DNA from 3 places in the Planococcus sp. SE5232 genome. Region 2 is predicted to be linked to each of the others. Evidence: riboswitches for the same ligand, from Rfam matches in the RefSeq annotation. Region 2 holds a riboswitch; each other region holds the start of a gene.
The links. A riboswitch is a leader RNA that binds a small molecule or an ion and turns the genes downstream of it on or off. The one in region 2 is predicted to bind cobalamin.
Positions count from the first base shown of each region.

Region 1: linked by a shared signal. The riboswitch ahead of cobT (nicotinate-nucleotide--dimethylbenzimidazole phosphoribosyltransferase) and the one ahead of ACRC6Q_RS00830 (acyl-CoA thioesterase) in region 2 are both predicted to bind cobalamin.
Region 3: linked by a shared signal. The riboswitch ahead of metE (5-methyltetrahydropteroyltriglutamate--homocysteine S-methyltransferase) and the one ahead of ACRC6Q_RS00830 (acyl-CoA thioesterase) in region 2 are both predicted to bind cobalamin.

Region 1 covers NZ_JBOGCP010000001.1:286,075-291,922, reverse strand. Annotated here, with positions in the region: gene ACRC6Q_RS01355 (DsbA family protein) at 1-506, shown strand, start outside; gene ACRC6Q_RS01350 (monooxygenase) at 519-827, shown strand; gene bluB (5,6-dimethylbenzimidazole synthase) at 897-1,547, opposite strand; gene cobT (nicotinate-nucleotide--dimethylbenzimidazole phosphoribosyltransferase) at 1,617-2,666, opposite strand; cobalamin riboswitch at 2,753-2,927, opposite strand; gene ACRC6Q_RS01335 (glycine betaine ABC transporter substrate-binding protein) at 3,108-4,040, opposite strand; gene ACRC6Q_RS01330 (ABC transporter permease) at 4,515-5,375, opposite strand; gene ACRC6Q_RS01325 (quaternary amine ABC transporter ATP-binding protein) at 5,368-5,848, opposite strand, start outside.
Region 2 covers NZ_JBOGCP010000001.1:178,563-184,410, forward strand. Annotated here, with positions in the region: gene ACRC6Q_RS00820 (MFS transporter) at 1-968, opposite strand, end outside; gene ACRC6Q_RS00825 (PAS domain S-box protein) at 1,209-1,988, shown strand; cobalamin riboswitch at 2,098-2,276, shown strand; gene ACRC6Q_RS00830 (acyl-CoA thioesterase) at 2,431-2,916, shown strand; gene ACRC6Q_RS00835 (ribonucleoside-diphosphate reductase subunit alpha) at 2,918-5,203, shown strand; gene ACRC6Q_RS00840 (ribonucleotide-diphosphate reductase subunit beta) at 5,217-5,848, shown strand, end outside.
Region 3 covers NZ_JBOGCP010000003.1:177,729-183,576, reverse strand. Annotated here, with positions in the region: gene ACRC6Q_RS12125 (SPFH domain-containing protein) at 1-541, shown strand, start outside; gene ACRC6Q_RS12120 (DUF2975 domain-containing protein) at 607-1,092, opposite strand; gene ACRC6Q_RS12115 (helix-turn-helix domain-containing protein) at 1,139-1,363, opposite strand; gene ACRC6Q_RS12110 (DUF2975 domain-containing protein) at 1,374-1,853, opposite strand; gene ACRC6Q_RS12105 (site-2 protease family protein) at 2,282-2,782, shown strand; cobalamin riboswitch at 3,355-3,534, shown strand; gene metE (5-methyltetrahydropteroyltriglutamate--homocysteine S-methyltransferase) at 3,695-5,848, shown strand, end outside.

The sequences.
Region 1 (5,848 bases), 110 kb from region 2:
GAGCCAATGAATACCTGCGCCGTGCAAGAGAAGCGCTCTTCGCATTCAACCAAAACATTTCAGAACCGTCTGTTATAATCGAGATCGTCAACAACATGGGACTCGATGGTGAAGCCATCGTCAAACAAGCCGAACTGCCAGCCGGACAACAAGCGTTGAACGAGGACTTCGCTCTCGCCAGAAGTCTGGGTGCCAGAGGCTTTCCATCCATCATTATGGTCAATGAAGAAAACAAAGGCGTAAAACTTGTCGGCGGCCGCCCATTCGAATCCTATGTGGATGGCTTGAAGCAAGTGCTGAATCAGGACGAACTGCAAGCAAAGCCGCAACCCGCGCTTTCGCAGTTGTTGGAAAGAGAACAATTGCTCTTTTCCAAGGAAATCGAAGTCATGTACGATGTGGAGTCGACAGAGGTAAACTCGTTTATTGAAAAAGAACTTTCGCCAGGGTATTATCAAACAAATGAAATTTTAGGCGAAGCCTATTTCTCACTGATTAAAAATTGAGGAGGAAACAAGATGGCATATATCCTGCAAGTGGATTTCGAGATGAATGGCCCTTTCGGAGACGAGATGGCTGAGGCATTCTCAGAACTGGCAACAAGCATCAACAATGAAGAGGGCTTTATCTGGAAAATCTGGACCGAAAGCCCGGAAACCAAAGAAGCCGGCGGAATTTACCTTTTCGAGACAAAAGACGCGGCGGAAAAATACGTGGAAATGCACACTGACCGATTGGCTGGCTTTGGCATAACACCGGTACACGCCAAGATTTTCGAGGTCAATTCTGCATTGACGGAAATTAATAAAGGCCCGGTTAAGCAGTAAAAGAATCACATCAAATTAAACAGGGCAGGAGACGCTGATTGATCCAATCACGCCTCTTGTCCTTTTCATTTAGAATCCTAATTTCCCATTCCATTTATCTTCAAAAACCTGGTTTTCCAACGAACGCCTTTTTTCCCATCCCGCTGTTTCCAGAATCGGCTTGTCGGGATAATCTTCGGTGTAGCCAAGCGAAAGTAAAGCGATCGGGTCGATATGCGGCGGGATGTCCAAAATGTCCCGGACATCGTTTTTCTTGTAAAAACTTACCCATCCCATCGCCAATCCTTCTGCACAGGCGGCCAACCACATGTTTTGAATGGCGCAGGCAGTTGATAAGGCATCGGTTTCGGGAATGGAATTGCGCCCCAGGACATGTGAGCCGCCGCGTGTAGGATCACAGGTCACACAAATCGTCACTGGCGCTTGTTTCAACCCTTCCACTTTCAAGCCAAGGAATTTGTTTTCTTTTTCCCCTTCATAATGGATGGCCAGTGCCCGCCGCTCCTTGTCTGCGGCCCAAGCCAGTTTTTCTTTTGTTTCAGGTGAAGACACTAAAATGAAGTTCCACGGCTGCATAAACCCTACGGACGGCGCATGATGAGCCGCATCCAGAATATTGGTGACCAGCTCCTCCGGAATCGCTGTCGGCAAAAAGCTTCGAATATCTCTTCTATTATAAATTGCTTTATATACGCCTTCTTTTTCTTCTCTCGTAAACATCTTTTCATCCTTTCAGCATCTCGTCTTCACTTGTTGTCACTGGAATGAATATCCTATGGTTCCGTTACCTCAAATTTCAAGGCCCACTTCAGAAAAGGTGGCCATCTCTCTCATCATGTTACACGCCGCTTCCACAAGCGGGAACGCTAAAGCGACGCCCGATCCTTCACCCAAACACATATCCATATGCAGCAGCGGTCTGATGCCCAGCAGTTCACTGGCTCTTTTGCCGCCCGGTTCCGCACTTGCATGTGAAGGGATCAAGTAAGCTTTCACTTTCGGTTCAATCGCAACAGCGAGCAGCGCCGCAACTGTAGAAATATAGCCGTCCAACACAACCGGCACACGGTTGGCTGCCGCTCCGATCATGATACCCGCCATGCCGCCGATTTCCAGGCCGCCCACTTTGGCAAGGACATCGATCGCATCCCGCTTATCTGGATTGTTGACCTCAATCGCCGTCTTGATGACCTTCACTTTATGTGAGATTCCGCCATTGCCGACCCCTGCTCCGTTGCCGGTAATCTCCTCAGGTGGAATGTCCCCCAGAACAGACAGAATCGCCGTGCTCGGCGTCGTATTGCCGATGCCCATTTCGCCGGTTCCCAGGATGCGGGCGCCGTTTCTGATTTCGGCTTCCGCAATTTCTATTCCCACTTCGAGCGACTGGATAGCTTCTTCTGTGGTCATCGCAGGTCCTGTCGCGATATTGCCTGCTCCTTGCTTAATCTTCCGGTCGATCACTCCGGCATCACTTGGAAAGTCCCCTTTTACCCCGATATCCACGGTGACGATTTTCGCACCGGTCGGCTTCGCTAATACACCGACTCCGGTTATGCCTTTTGCGATGAACATCGTCTGTGCAAACGTCACCTCTTGTGGGTTGGAAGAAACCCCTTCCTCGTACACGCCATGATCGGCAGCCATCACCACAATCGCCTTTTGATCCACCACAGGATACAGTTCTCCATATATTCCCGCCAGTTGTACAGCCAGGTCTTCCAGCCTACCCAGACTATGCGGCGGCTTGATGAGACTGTCCACCCGCCCCCGTGCCATATCCATCACTTCCAGATCCAAGCCCTCAAACCGTCCAATCGTTTGCTGCAATAAATCCATCTTTTTCTTCCCCCTTCTATGTTAAAAAGAAAAAGCCTTCAGTTTATTTGCGCGAACAAATAAACGAAAGACTTTTCCATGATCTATAAGCAGAAAGTAAGCAGGCAGGTCTCCTGGCTCTGGATCATCATTTCACAGGCCTTCCCAGACAAAAGTCCAGTGGCTATTTCCATAAAACTCCCCGTTACAGTGGCGGGACCGCTGAAGATTTTCACTTCATTCCCTATTCTCCCCGAAGGGCACCTCTTACTGATATTCTATTTATGTTTCATCAAGCTTACACTGGATAATCTTGGCCAGTCAAGCTCCAAAAAGGAATCTCAGCAGCGACTCCGCGGGCAAGCGAAGTAGTGAAATCCAACCAACCAAAAACCCCAAATGGGGACATCGTTTAAAATGTCTGCCATTCAGGGTTCAGTTCCTTCTATATAAAAGAATTATTTATTCAGCAGGTGTTAAATCTTCGATTGAATCGATGTCCATATAAGCGGGAACGACAAATCCGATTTTAGCGCCTTCGAGGTTAACTCCAAGATCGACTACACTGTCGCCATAAGTTTCAAGCTGAGTGGCGTGGGTTCCCGGCAACCATGCCGCTACCATTCCGTCTGCTTGTCCTTCAGAAACAGCCTGCCACATCACTGCATTGTCAAGCGGCGTCAATGTTACTTCAAAGCCTTGGTCTTCCAAGACTTTTCCGACAACATTCGTTGAAACGACTTCCGTATCCCATTCCACGTAAGCCAACTCAATTTCTGTGCCGTCTACTGCTTCTGTACCGGCTGTCCATTCAGCAACTTTATCACTGTTTTCTTCTACCCATTCAGTTGTAACTTCTTTAACATCTGCGCCATTTGAAACTTCCAGCATGATGCTTTCGATATCAGCAGACTCCCATTGGAATTGATCAAGAATTGTGTAGGCTTCAGGTTTCTCTTCTTCTAAACCTTCACGTACCATTGTGTTGATCGTTTCAGCATCGCCGAATAAGCCATTAGGATCTTCAAGGTATTTCAAATCATACTTCTGGAACTTCCAGTGCGGGCTCCAGCCAGTGACGATGATCGGTTCTTCGTTATCGATCGCTTCGCCTAAAGCTGCAGCCATCGCGCCGCTTGAAGAAGTGACCACTTCCCAGCCTTCAAGACTTTCGTACTCTTCTGTTGCTGCTTCAGATGCAGCAACTACGCCTGCGCCTGCTTCAATGCCTGTAATTTTGTAACCTAACTCTTCACCGTAGTTCACGTCTTCAGAACCGGAACCTTCAGCAGTTCCTGTGTCTGAAGCCTCTTCGTCATTTCCGCACGCTGCTACAACCAGTGTCAGCATAAGTACGAACATAAGCCCTAAATGTTTCCATTGTAATTTGAACATAAAATAATCAATCTCCTTTTTCTTTAATATTATATAAATTGAACTAGTGATCTTCACCTGCTGATATTCCGCAAATCAGTTCCTGAAAACCCAGTGCTCCTGCATCGCTTCGCTAGCTTCGTCGCAAAGATACGGACCGAACTCCCTTCGGCCGTATCTTTCCTACGGGCTTGCGCCGAACTAACTCGGGCTAAACGCCCGAGTGGATTTCTTGTATGTCGTTGCACTGCTCCCGCGGGAGTCTCCACTGATTTGCTCCATATCTCTTATATATAAGGGAAAATACAGAGTCGCTTCGAATTCTAACCTCTTAGCGCCGGCGCGTTCAGGGGCTAGGCGAAGCAAGAAGACAGGCGCCCTTTGCCTGGCTTCTTGCGGGAGACATGCCCAAAGCGACCGAAGCGTTGTGTAAAAGCTAGTTTCTTTAGTTCAACTTACATACTTGGTACTTTTCTTTTTATAACTTTACCAAAATTAGCTTTTCACTCTTTTTTGTCCAGTGAAACTTTGCGTAAACCGATCGATGATGATTGCCAGGATGACAATCCCCAAGCCTGCGACAAATCCGGTTCCTACATCAGCCCGCTGCAAGGAAGAAAGAACTTCCCTGCCGAGACCCGGTGCGCCGATCATCGATGCGATAACGACCATCGACAACGACAACATAACCGTTTGGTTGATGCCGGCCATGATTGTCGCTTTGGCCATCGGCAATTCCACTTTAAAGAGCTTTTGTGAACCCGTGCTGCCGAAAGCTTCGGAAGCTTCGACCAATTCTTTTGATACTTGACGGATTCCGAGGTTCGTAAACCGAACAGTCGGTGGAGTGGCGAAAATCAATGATGCGAAAATGCCGGGAACCATTCCGATGCTGAAAAATGCCACAGCCGGAATCAAGTAAACAAAAGCTGGCATGGTCTGCATAAAGTCAAGAACAGGCGTAATGATGCTTTCCGCGGTTTTGCTTTTCGACATCAGGATGCCGATCGGAACCCCTAGGAGGATCGACAAGAGACTTGCGACAAGAACCAATGTAAACGACAGCATCAATTCTTCCCACAGCCCTTGGTTCCAGACCAGCAATAGGCCAATAAGAGAAAATGCAGCCAAGCCAAATCGTTTTCCACTGATGAAGAATGCCAGTATCGCGACGATCAGAATCACAATCGGCGGCGGGACTGCTGCAAGAACGTCTGCAAATTCTTCCAGGCCGTCCGCAAATTCATTTTTAAGAGGATCGAATAGGAAAGCGAATGTATCTGATATCCAATCCGTGAAATCCGAAACTAATGAAGACAACGGAATTTCCGGGATGTTGTCCATAAAATTAAGCATGGTTGCGATTCACCTCGCTTTGTCCTGCAAGCGCGGAAATGACGGCGCCGCGTACGATGATGCCGAGCAGTTTTCCGTCTTCCACAACCGGGATCGGAACAGGAGAATTATGGCTGATTTCAAAAATCGCATTCATCAAGGTGTCTTTAGTGACAGTCGGTGCATCCGTCTTCAGGATATCCAGAAGGCTTTTCACTTCAGCTTTAAAGGCAACGGAAGCGTCATCGGCTGTTACATAGCCTTTCAGGTTCCGCTTGCTATCTGTTACATAAATGCTCGAGATGCCTTCTTCTTTCATTCTTTCCAAAGCGACACGCGGACCGTGCTTATCGATGTTGATCGTTTCAGGGCGTTTCATGATATTGAACGCGGTCAATACTTTCGAGCGGTCGACATCTTGAACGAATTTTTTAACGTAATCATTGGCCGGATTCACCAAGATTTCTTCCGGTGTACCGACCTGTACGATGGAG
Region 2 (5,848 bases):
ACGGCGGCTGCCAAAAAATCAGCTTTCTGCAGAAGAAACAACGACAGGAGTTCTCCGGCAAAAACGAGCGTCAGCATATATTGGACCTTTACTTTTTCCAATAGGATCCCAGTGATGAACGTGACCGGCAAACCGATCAATGCCGTTAAGCTTAATATACTTGCGGCGGTTTCAAGGGATAAGGATTTTTGAGCGAAGATGGAAACCAGGTGGAAGGTCAAACCGGTATTGACGATTCCAGGAATGGCGGCACATAGCAGCAATAACCAGAATGCCCGGGTTTTTGAAGCTTCCTTCACCGACCAGCTGACTTCTTCAATGGCCATTTTTTCAGGCTCTTTTCTTAGTTTATCGCCGTTATCCGGTAACAAACCCATTTCTTCAGGAGAATTTTGAATGAGGAAAAGAGCGAGCGGTGTAAAGCAAACAATGATGATGACCCCTAAAATCAGCCACGAACTGCGCCAGCCAAATGACTCGATCAGCCAAACATTCAACAGCGGGAAAGCAGCGGAACTGACCAATCCACCGATGGCGGCAATGCTGATGGCGAGCCCTCTCTTTTTGACAAACCACTGGGGGATGAGCGAGCTTGAGATGAGCGCCATGGAACCTTGTCCAAGCAGCCGGATAAAAAAGAAGCCGATGAACAGCATGACGAGACTTGTTACGAAACTGTTGAAGAAGCAGGCCACAGCGAGGGCGATGGAAACAGCAACCGCCATTTTTCGTGAACCATTGCGGTCAATCAGCCGACCGACAAAAAACAGCAGGAAGCCTGCGGTTAAGGTGGCAGCTGAGTAGATGCCGGAAACCGTCGAGCGGCTCCAGCCGAAGTCTTCTATATAATAATCGATGAAAATCGAGTTGGAATAAGTTTGTCCGGGGCCAGAGAAAAATTGGGACAAGGCTGCAATCGCGATAATGACCCAGCCGTAGTGAAAAGCATTTCCTGTTAATTGTTTCATCATGTATCTCCATTTGCCATAACTTCACGTTACTGTATTTCCAAAAGCAGTGTCAAAAAGATGTTCCGAAATCACAATTTCTTATCATAGCATAATACTTCTGTTTTACAAGTTTTGAAATAGAACTGTAAATAAAAGAATGATTCAGATATTTGAAACATCGACAGACACTGAAAGTTTTTCTGAAAAAGTGTAAAATAGAGGATAAGGCAGTTTCTTAGCCAGAAGGAGTGAGAAAAAATGCCAAGTTTATCACCAGTACCACAACTGAGCATTACAGAAAAAGAAGAAATCTATCAGCAAATAGCGGAGTATTCGAACGAAACGACCATCATCCATTCAAATCAGAAAGTCCTATATATAAATCAGCCAGGATCGGATTTTTTCAAAGCCAGCAAAGAGACGCTCATCGGGGCGAATGTGGTGGATGTTTTTACTGAGGACTATAAAGAGTTCATCACTGAACGCATCCGCACGGGCATGGAAGACCGCGCGATCGGAGGATTGATGGAGACCACTGTTAGACGTTTTGATGGGACCCTAGCAGATGTAGAGTTGTATTGTTATCCTGTTCAGTATGGAGAAACGGTTGCCATTCAATCGATCATCCATGACATCAGCGCGCAAAAACAAACAGAACGGGACTTATTGCAATTGAAAAACGAAATATCAACCCCCATCGTTCCGATTATTGATGGCTTGGCCGTGTTGCCGCTTGTAGGTTCTGTCGATGGTGACCGAAGCAATCGGCTGCTCGACATCATCCCCCAAAAAGTTCAGGGGGAGAACCTGCAATGCCTCATCATCGATGTATCCGGCATCTACAATATCGATAAGGTCGTAGCGGAATTTCTCTACAAGATCGATCACATCATGCGCTTGCTCGGCATTCAACTGATTTTTACCGGCATTCGTCCTGAATTGGCTTTAAAAGCGATTGAAGCACGTGTCAATTTCAGCCAATTGACGACCATGGGTACAGTTAAACAAGCGTTGAAGCGGCATTTGACGATTAACTAAAACCTCCACCTAACCAGAAGGTTGAAAAAATTCTTGTCAAAGCATTGAAAGTGATTTATAGTTTAGAAATACAATATTTAGTGATTTGATGAAAATAAAAACTATATATAGTAGAACCAATAACGAAGGTGCCTGAAAAGGCTTAATAGGGAAGCCGGTGAAATTCCGGAGCTGTTCCCGCAACTGTAAGTGCTGACGAGCTATCACAATCCACTGTCCAATGGACGGGAAGGAGATAGCAGAGGATGACGCACAAGCCAGGAGACCTGCCTTCGTTATCGTTTATGATCTTCTCCGGGAGCTGAGAGGGATAACAAAGGTATTTATGTGTGGGACAGCCCTTTTTCTGCTGTTTTCATCTGATATTCTGCGTTTTCAACCCCATCCTCCCTGAGAGGATGGGGTTTTTTCTTTTTACTCAGAGATGGAGGATTGAATACAGATGACGGAACCATTAGCAGCAGGCGTAGCAAGAACCATTCAAACAAGGCTGGTGCTGCCGCCGGACACCAACCACATGGGCACCATTTTCGGTGGCACGGTATTGGCTTATATTGATGAGATTGCCGCCATCACAGCGATGAGGCACAGTGGCAAAGCAGTTGTGACAGCATCGATCGACACCGTGAATTTCCTGTCTTCTGCGAAAGTGGGGGATATCCTCATTTTAGAGGGCGTCGTCATTTCAACGGGCAGAACATCGATGGAAGTGTACGTCAAAGCCGAATGCCAGCATATTGAAACCGGTGATAAAAGTTTAACGACTACGGCCATCCTGACGATGGTGGCTGTCGACAGCGAAGGCAAACCGACACCTGTGACTGGCGTGATTCCCGAAACGGCTGCCGAAGAAAAACTATTCAAAAGCGCCCAGGAACGCAAGCAGCGGCGCATGAAAGTAAACGAATACGCAAAGGAGTTGTGCTGATATGAATACGAAAATCGAAGCAACAGAAATGAATGCAGTGGAAAGAGCCCTTCAACGGGCAACGGATGTATATGGACTGGATACGCGTGAACTGCTGGAACGGGCAGCAAAGTTGGCTGGACAGGCAAAAGGAGAACAGTCATTGCTCTATGCTTTGAACCGCATCACCATGGATGAGCCGGATTGGACATACGTGGCGGCCGAATTGTATGCAGGCGACTTGTACGGAAAAGCTGCAGATAGCCGCAAATTTTCCGCTTCAGAGAAATACGGCGACTTCTATGGACTTATTGAAGAGCTTACACAGATCGGCATTTATTCCGAAGAGCTCCTTGCGGCATATTCGAAAGAAGAAATCAGCGAATTGGGACAGGGAATTGCACCGGAGCGGGATTTGCTGTTCAATTACATCGGCCTGTTCCTGCTGGCTGACCGCTATTTGGCGAAAGACTATGAAGGGCGCTTGTTCGAACTTCCGCAGGAACGTTTTCTCGTCATCGCGATGACCTTGATGCAAAACGAATCGAAAGACCAACGGCTGGAACTGGTCAAAGAAGCCTACTGGGCAATGAGCCATCTGTATATGACAGTGGCGACACCGACTTTATCGAATGCCGGGAAGAGCTTCGGCCAATTGTCTTCGTGCTTTATCGATACCGTTGACGATTCATTGGATGGCATCTATTTGAACAACTGGGACATCGCCCGCCTCAGCAAAGATGGCGGCGGCATTGGCATCTATTATGGAAAAGTGCGGGCTTTGGGCTCAGACATCAAAAAGTTCAAAGGCAATTCGTCAGGCGTTGTGCCGTGGATCCGTCTGGTCAATGATACGGCGGTCAGTGTCGATCAACTGGGCCAGCGCCAGGGCGCAGTGGCGATTTACCTGGATGTTTTCCATAAAGACATCATGAACGGATTTTTGGATCTGAAGACCAATAACGGCGACGAGCGCCGCAAAGCGCACGATATTTTCACGGGCGTGTCGATTCCGGATCTGTTTATGAAGCGGCTTCAGGAAAAAGACGAAAACGGCCGCAGCAACGGTGAATGGCATACCTTCTGTCCGCACCAGATCAAGCAGGTGATGGGCTGGAAAGACGAAAACGGCAACGCGTTGGGTCTCGAAGACTTTTACGATGAAACCGATGAAAAATACTTCAGCGTGAAATACCAGGAAGCTGTGGACCATCCGCTATTGCCGCGCAAAACTTACCGGGCGATGGAGATTATGGCGCGCATCATGGTATCGCAGCTGGAAACCGGCACGCCTTATATGTTCTACCGGGATGAAGTGAATCGTCAAAACCCGAACAAGCACACAAGAGGCAGAGGGCTGACATCGATTTACTGCAGTAATTTGTGTACAGAAATAACACAAAATATGTCTGCAACAACCATCATGAAAGAATACACCGATGAAGACGGCAACCTTGTGATGGTCCGCAAGCCGGGGGATTTTGTCGTTTGCAATTTGTCATCCATCAACTTGCCGAGAGCGGTCAAAGCGGACGTGTTGGAACGGGTAATTCCAATCCAAGTGCGCATGCTCGATAATGTCATTGATTTGAACACAATTTCTGTCGGGCAGGCCGAAGCCACAAATAAAAAATACCGCGCCATTGGATTAGGGACATTCGGTTGGCACCACCTTTTGGCGCTTGACGGCATCCATTGGGAAAGCGAAAAGGCAGTGGAGTTTGCAGACTCGTTATACGAAAAAATTGCTTATGAGACGATCCGCGCTTCGATGCAGCTGGCCCAAGAAAAAGGGGCTTTCAGCAAGTTTGCAGATTCTGAATGGCACACGGGCGAGTATTTTGAGCGCCGCAGCTACCGCGGAGAGCGCTGGGAGCAACTGCAGCAGGAAGTCGCCGCAAACGGTGTCCGCAACGGCTGGATGATGGCCGTTGCACCGAACTCGTCGACTGCGAAAATCGGCGGTTCGACAGATGGCATCGATCCCCTGTATGCCGTTGAATACGCGGAAGAGAAAAAGAATTTCAAGTTCAAGGTGACAGCGCCTGACTTGGACCACAACACCTACGAGTATTACCGCCGTGCCCGCCACGTGCTGGATCAGAAATGGAGCATCCGCCAAAACGCAGCACGCCAACGGCATATCGACCAATCCATCAGCTTCAACTTTTACGTACCGCATACCATTAAAGCGAAAGAATTGCTGGAGCTTCATTTGGAAGCGTGGCAACAACATCTGAAGACGACCTATTACGTCCGCAGTACATCACAGGCGGAAATCGAAGAATGCGAAGCATGCCAAAGCTAAAGGAGGAATCTTCATGACCATCCATGAACCGTTGAAGAAAATTAAATTACTGAATCCGGAACATCCGAACAAATCGACTGGCGTCTTGAACGGCCAGTCTTCCGGCTTACTGAACTGGAACGATATTGCTTATCCGCAAATGTACGATCTGTACCAGGCGCTTTTGGCTAACTTTTGGAAAGCGCAGGAGATTAATATGCAGGACGACATCAAGCAATGGGATAGCTTGAGCGATGTGGAAAAAGACGTCTTTTTGCGCATCAATACGCAGCTGGCATCACTCGACAGCTTGCAGACACCGACAATGAGCCAGGCGATGGATTACGTCACCGACTCCAGCTTCAAGGCCATTTTTGCGGTCATTTCCCAACAGGAAGCGGTCCATACCGAGTCGTATTCCTATATCTTGAGTTCGCTGGTTTCGGTCAGCGAGCAGAATGCACGCTTCGACCAGGCGAAAAGCGATCCAGTTGTCCAAAAGCGCAACGATCTAATTTTGGATGCCTACGAGGAATTCCGGCAAAATCCGACGCCGCAAAACCTGTTCAAGCTGAGCGTCAATTCCATCAACCTGGAAGGCATCTATTTTTATGCCGGCTTTGCTTTTTTCTATCATCTGGCGCGCCAGCAGAAAATGCTGAAGAC
Region 3 (5,848 bases), on a different contig from region 2:
TGTGAAAATCCGTATCACGGCAATCCTGGATCAGCTCTTGATGAGATGGATTACAAAAGAGGGCAAGGACATGTTCAATCTGCAGGCCAATGCGCATGAAATCGGCCAGGGCATCCAGGACGACCTGAATATGCAGCTGATGGACGACGGCATGAAAGTCACCGGCTTCCAGGTCATGAGCTTCAATTATCCGAAGGAAATCCAGGACATGATCAACAAAAGCGCGTCACACGGCATGGTCGGCGACGTGGGCAAATACCAGCAGATCTCAGTGGCCGATGCCATGGGCAAATCATCGGGATCCAACGCGGCATCGGACATGGCCGGCATGATGATGGGCATGAACATCGCCAAAGAAATGATGGACGGCCAAAAAGAGTCGGATTCCAGCAAGCAGCAGAACACTGCTGATGCTGGCTCGAGCGATTCGGCCGCACAGCCAGAAACAAGCGGGCAAGCGGCACCGAAGTTCTGTCCGAACTGCGGCCAGAAAAATGAAGGCTCCAAATTCTGCCCGAATTGCGGGCAGAAGCTGGGATAATGCATGAAAGCTGAAAACCGCTGCCCGGATGAAAATCCGGGCAGCGGTTTTTTGGTTGCGATATTTCAAACCGTCAAATCATTTTCTTCTTTTAACCGGATTGCTTGAACGGTGAGTTTTTCAAGAAGTGCTGCAAACGCGCAGACAGCCGTTGAAGCCACTATACAGATCATACAAAGCATGAACAGTCCGGCGATATCGCCGCCGATAACGAAAATGAGGAATGCTAATCCGGCAATGAAGCAGAAGGCGATTGCGAGAGCGCAATACTTGATCGTCTTTAATGCATGAATCGATTCCTTGGAAAATGGTTGGTTCCGCCCGATAAAAGCCAGCAGTTTGAACGTTTTGTACAAGGCAATAAAAAACAGGCTGAATAACAGATAGGCAGATAACAGGAAAGGGTATTGCAGATAAGCTGTTTCCGGATGGGCCGCTGCGTCTCTGCTGGCCATTCCAGGAATGGCAAACAGGCAGAAGGCAAGCGCCAAAAGGGCAAGCAGTACGAGTACTGCCTTCAGAAAAAGCAGTGCAGCCGAATTTGTTTTCATCATGCACACCTCGCTTGTCGGTCATTAGCTGAAGCGAAAAAACCAGTTAAGATGAGGGCTCCTCTTCTTCAGGGCGGTATTCCAGGACATCTCCCGGCTGACAATCCAATGCTTTGCAGATTGCCTCCAAGGTTGATAAGCGGACAGCTTTCGCCTTGCCGTTCTTCAGGATGGACAGGTTGGCCATCGTGATGCCGACCTTCTCCGAAAGCTCGGTTACACTCATTTTCCGTTTGGCCAGCATCACGTCAATATTGATTATAATTGCCATATTATTCACCTCAGACCGTCAGATCATTTTCTGATTTTATTTCAATTGCATTTTCCAGGAGTTTTTGAAGAACTGCTGCAAAGACAGCTATTACAATGGAACCGAATGTAATGACCATACCGAGACCACCAAGTCCCGGTGCATCATCGACCTGCGCCACGTACAGGATGATCGGCAAGCACAATAGATACAGAATGGTGATGGTGAAGGCACAGTATTTGATGTTCTTCAGTGCCTTAACGGATCTTTCAGAGAAAGCGATGTTCCGGTCAATATAACCCAACAGTTTCATCGCTTGATACAAGGCCACAAAATACGCAATGGCGGTACCGTACAGGGCAATCAGGAAGAAGTATTGCAAAAATGGCCATTCCGGTATGAGTTCCCCGACAAAACTTGAAAGTGGAGGTACGACAAAGATGCACACGGCCACGACCGGCAGGGCCATCAGGAAAAGAACGATTTTCAGGAACAGTGTTTCCCGTTTCATATTAAAGCACCTCGTTTGGTTAAGATTAAGTTTAGTATAAATTATTATTTATCGAATTACAATATATAAATATTGATTTACGAATTAAATTTTATTTTTAATTACTGTAAAAGGCGCAAGAAAGCATTATAATCGATGAACCAACCATGCAGACGATGAAGGCCAGATGGTAGAAGTTGTAGCTGAAGAATTCTTACAACAGGCTGGATTGATCGAGTGACCGATAAAATCGAAGAAAGGGAGAGAGGAGGCTGTTTACAGCATATCTTCTCTCTTTTTTTCTATAAAAATGTACTGTTATGAAGGAGATTAAAGTGCTTATTGATTTTCCGAAAAACATTTTCAAGTTTTCTAATTATTGGTAATATGATAGCATACATAAAATTAATGTAGGTTACATTTACAGAAACGGAGGTAGCGTTTTGTTGATGCTCTTTGAAGTGCTTACAGTTTTACTTATGATCACAACGGCTCTTTTCATACATGAAATGGGCCATGCAATTGCAACAATTGCACAGAACAAAAAAGCCAAGGCAGAGATTTTTTTGGGTTCATCAAGTAAAGAGAAAAAACTGAAGTTGAATCTTGGCAGAATTACCTGCTATCTCACCATAGCGCTTTCAGGCTTCTGCCAGCCTTCGAACCGGGAAGAATTGCCGCCACCTACATTTAAACAAAGACTGGTTTTCCTTGTGGGCGGACCGATTGCTTCATTGTTTGGGTTTGCGGCACTATACTTTGCTTCGCATTTCTTTTCCGGAGTAACAGGCACTATCTTGATCAATCTGGCAGGCGCAAACTTTTTTATATGTGCAACGTCATTGATTCCCTTCACCTATCCACCATTTTTAGGCGGTGGTCCAAGTGATGGATTACAGGTTTTAAACCTGATAAAAGAAAATAGAAAACAAAGTAAAGCCGTTTCATAAGAATAGATATCATTAGTTTATCGATAGCTGATCTAAAGAAAACGACCAGAATACGAAACCCTGCAAGCTTTTCATACAACCGGCTAGGGCATACTTTAAATCCTACAAAAATGTTGTAAGTTATTACTTGAAGTGAGAGTCAGCGAGAATAATTGCCACTGCCGGAAGACTAAAATACGTATTCTCCTCAAATGAATTTTAGCATCAGCGATTTTAGTGGGAATGCAAACTCCGTATTTTTAAATAACTGAATAATCAATCTTTTTATTTTAAATTTTTGATGAAGCGGAGTATGATAAGGGTAAAAGGAGGAGGAGTTTAAATGGAACCTACTTTTGGTCTTGTGCCCATGCTCATCCTTTCGGTCATTGTCATCGTGCTCATCGCGTTCTATTTCTTCTTCCATCACTGGGCAAAATGAGCGCACCACAGGAAGCCGCATACTGATATGCGGCTTCCTGTGTAATTGTCTTTGGTTATTGCTTTTGTGAAGTCTCTTGAAAACCAAACCAATCTCTTTTATCGGAAAACTCTATATTTTCTGTGGTTGATATGCTATAGTTGTCAGAATTACATAACGTGTAAGAGTTGGTGCCAAGCTGCGGCTTGGCTTAAAAGGGAAGAACGGTGAAAATCCGTCGCTGTCCCGCAACTGTAAATCGGAGCGATTCACAAAAACCACTGTCTCAGACGGGAAGGTGTGATGAGCGTTGAAGATGAGCCAGGAGACCTGCCAATTTCTAGTGCGCGCCAAATACCTACGTGGAAATAGGTGGTGACATTCATTTTGCGACAACAAGTTTTTGCATGCTTTTTAAGCGTCTATTGAACTTGAATGTTAAGCCATTTCCCATAAGCGGAGATGGCTTTTTTGTATTTGGCATCTTGTAAATCCTAAAGGAGGAATAGCGGATGAAAACAGTGAGTACAGTCGTAGGCTACCCGTATATCGGAGAAAATCGGGAATGGAAGCGCAGTTTGGAATCGTTTTGGAAAGGTGGATTATCACAGGAGCAGTTCCTCGCAGAAATGAAAGAGATTCGCCTGAACAATCTGAAACGGCAGCAATCGCTTGGATTAGAGTTGTTGACTGTCGGGGATTTCACTCTTTATGACCGTATGCTTGATCACGCGGTCATGTTCGGCTTAGTGCCGGCCCGCTACAAATGGTCAGAGGACAAGGTCGATCTGGGCACTTATTTTGCGATGGCCCGTGGAGCGGATGAAGTAGTGGCTTGTGAAATGACTAAATGGTTCAATACAAATTACCATTACATTGTTCCTGAATACGAAGGACAGCTTTTGCAGTTGACGCATAATCATCTGGTTTCCTATTTCAATGAGGCGAAAGAAGAGTTAGGAATCATAACAAAACCTACACTGATTGGACCGTTCACATTTCTGCAGCTCGCGAAAGGATATGATGCCAAGTCGAAGGCACTGTTCCTGTTGCAGCTTTTGCCGCTTTATGCGAAAGTCCTTCAGCAACTCGTCGATGCGGGAGCGGAATGGATTCAAGTGGAAGAGCCTGCATTAACGTTGTCATTGAACGAAGAAGACGTCAAACTGGTCAAGGAAATCTACACACAACTAGCGGATGAAGTCCCGGCTGCAAAAATTATGCTGCAAACCTATTTTGAAGCCCTTTCGGCATATGAAGAACTGTCGCAATTGCCTGTTGCAGGTATCGGCCTTGATTTTGTTAAGGGGGCAGAAGAAAATATGGCTGCAATCCGCAAATACGGTTTTCCAAAAGACCGGGTATTGGGAATCGGGACTGTGAACGGACGGGATATTTGGCGTGCTAACCTAGCGGAAAAAGCAGTGAATCTTCAAGCCGTCTTAGCCGTATGTGATGTGGCAGAAGCATGGATTCAATCTTCCTGCAGCCTGCAGCATGTGCCGGTGACCACAAAAAAAGAGAAAGCCCTGCCGCATGTCCTGTTGGATGTCCTATCGTTTGCGGATGAAAAAATTGGAGAACTGACACAGCTGACTGCCTATGTACGGGAAGGGTCATGGTCCGGCAATCGAAACGTATCCGAAAGCATACGCGCGATTGAAGCGTTGACACAGCATGAAGTTAGAGAAAACATTCAGGTGAAAGAGCTTGTCTCGCAAGTGAAGCCGGAACATTTTACGCGTCCGCTGGTTTTCAAAGAACGCCAGAAACAGCAGCAGCAAGCTCTCAGGCTGCCGATTTTTCCGACTACGACCATTGGCAGTTTTCCACAATCCGGTGAAGTAAAGCGTACACGGAGTGCTTGGCGCAAAAAGGAGATCACGGATTCGGCGTATGCGGAATTTGTGAAGAATGAAACCGCACGCTGGATTGAGCTTCAAGATGAAATTGGATTGGATGTGTTGGTCCATGGGGAATTTGAGCGGACAGACATGGTGGAGTATTTCGGCGAGAAATTGACGGGCTTTGCCTTTACCCAAAAAGCTTGGGTGGTATCTTACGGTTCCCGCTGTGTGAAACCGCCGATCATTTATGGGGACGTTGAATGGACTGCACCGATGACAGTCAAGGAAGTCGTGGAGGCGCAGCAATTGACTTCGAACTACGTGAAAGGAATGCTGACAGGGCCGGTGACGATCTTGAACTGGTCATTTGTCCGGGACGACATTTCGCATGAACAAACAGCCAACCAGCTTGCACTGGCATTGAGGAAAGAGATAGACGCCCTTGAAAAAGCCGGCATCCAAATTATTCAAGTTGATGAGCCGGCATTGCGTGAAGGTTTGCCGCTTCGCAAAGAAAATTGGCATGAATATTTGGATTGGGCGGTAAATGCCTTTAAACTGGCGACATCGGGTGTGGCGAATGAAACGCAGATCCATACCCATATGTGCTATTGCGAATTCAATGATTTCATTGAGCCAATACGCGCCCTTGATGCAGACGTCATTTCAATTGAGACGTCAAGAAGCCATGGAGAACTGATTGAGTCACTCAAAAAGAATCCATATGAACTGGGTGTTGGACTGGGCGTCTATGACATTCATAGCCCGCGTGTCCCAAGCGTAGAGGAAATGGAGGCGATTTTAACAGACAGTTTAGCG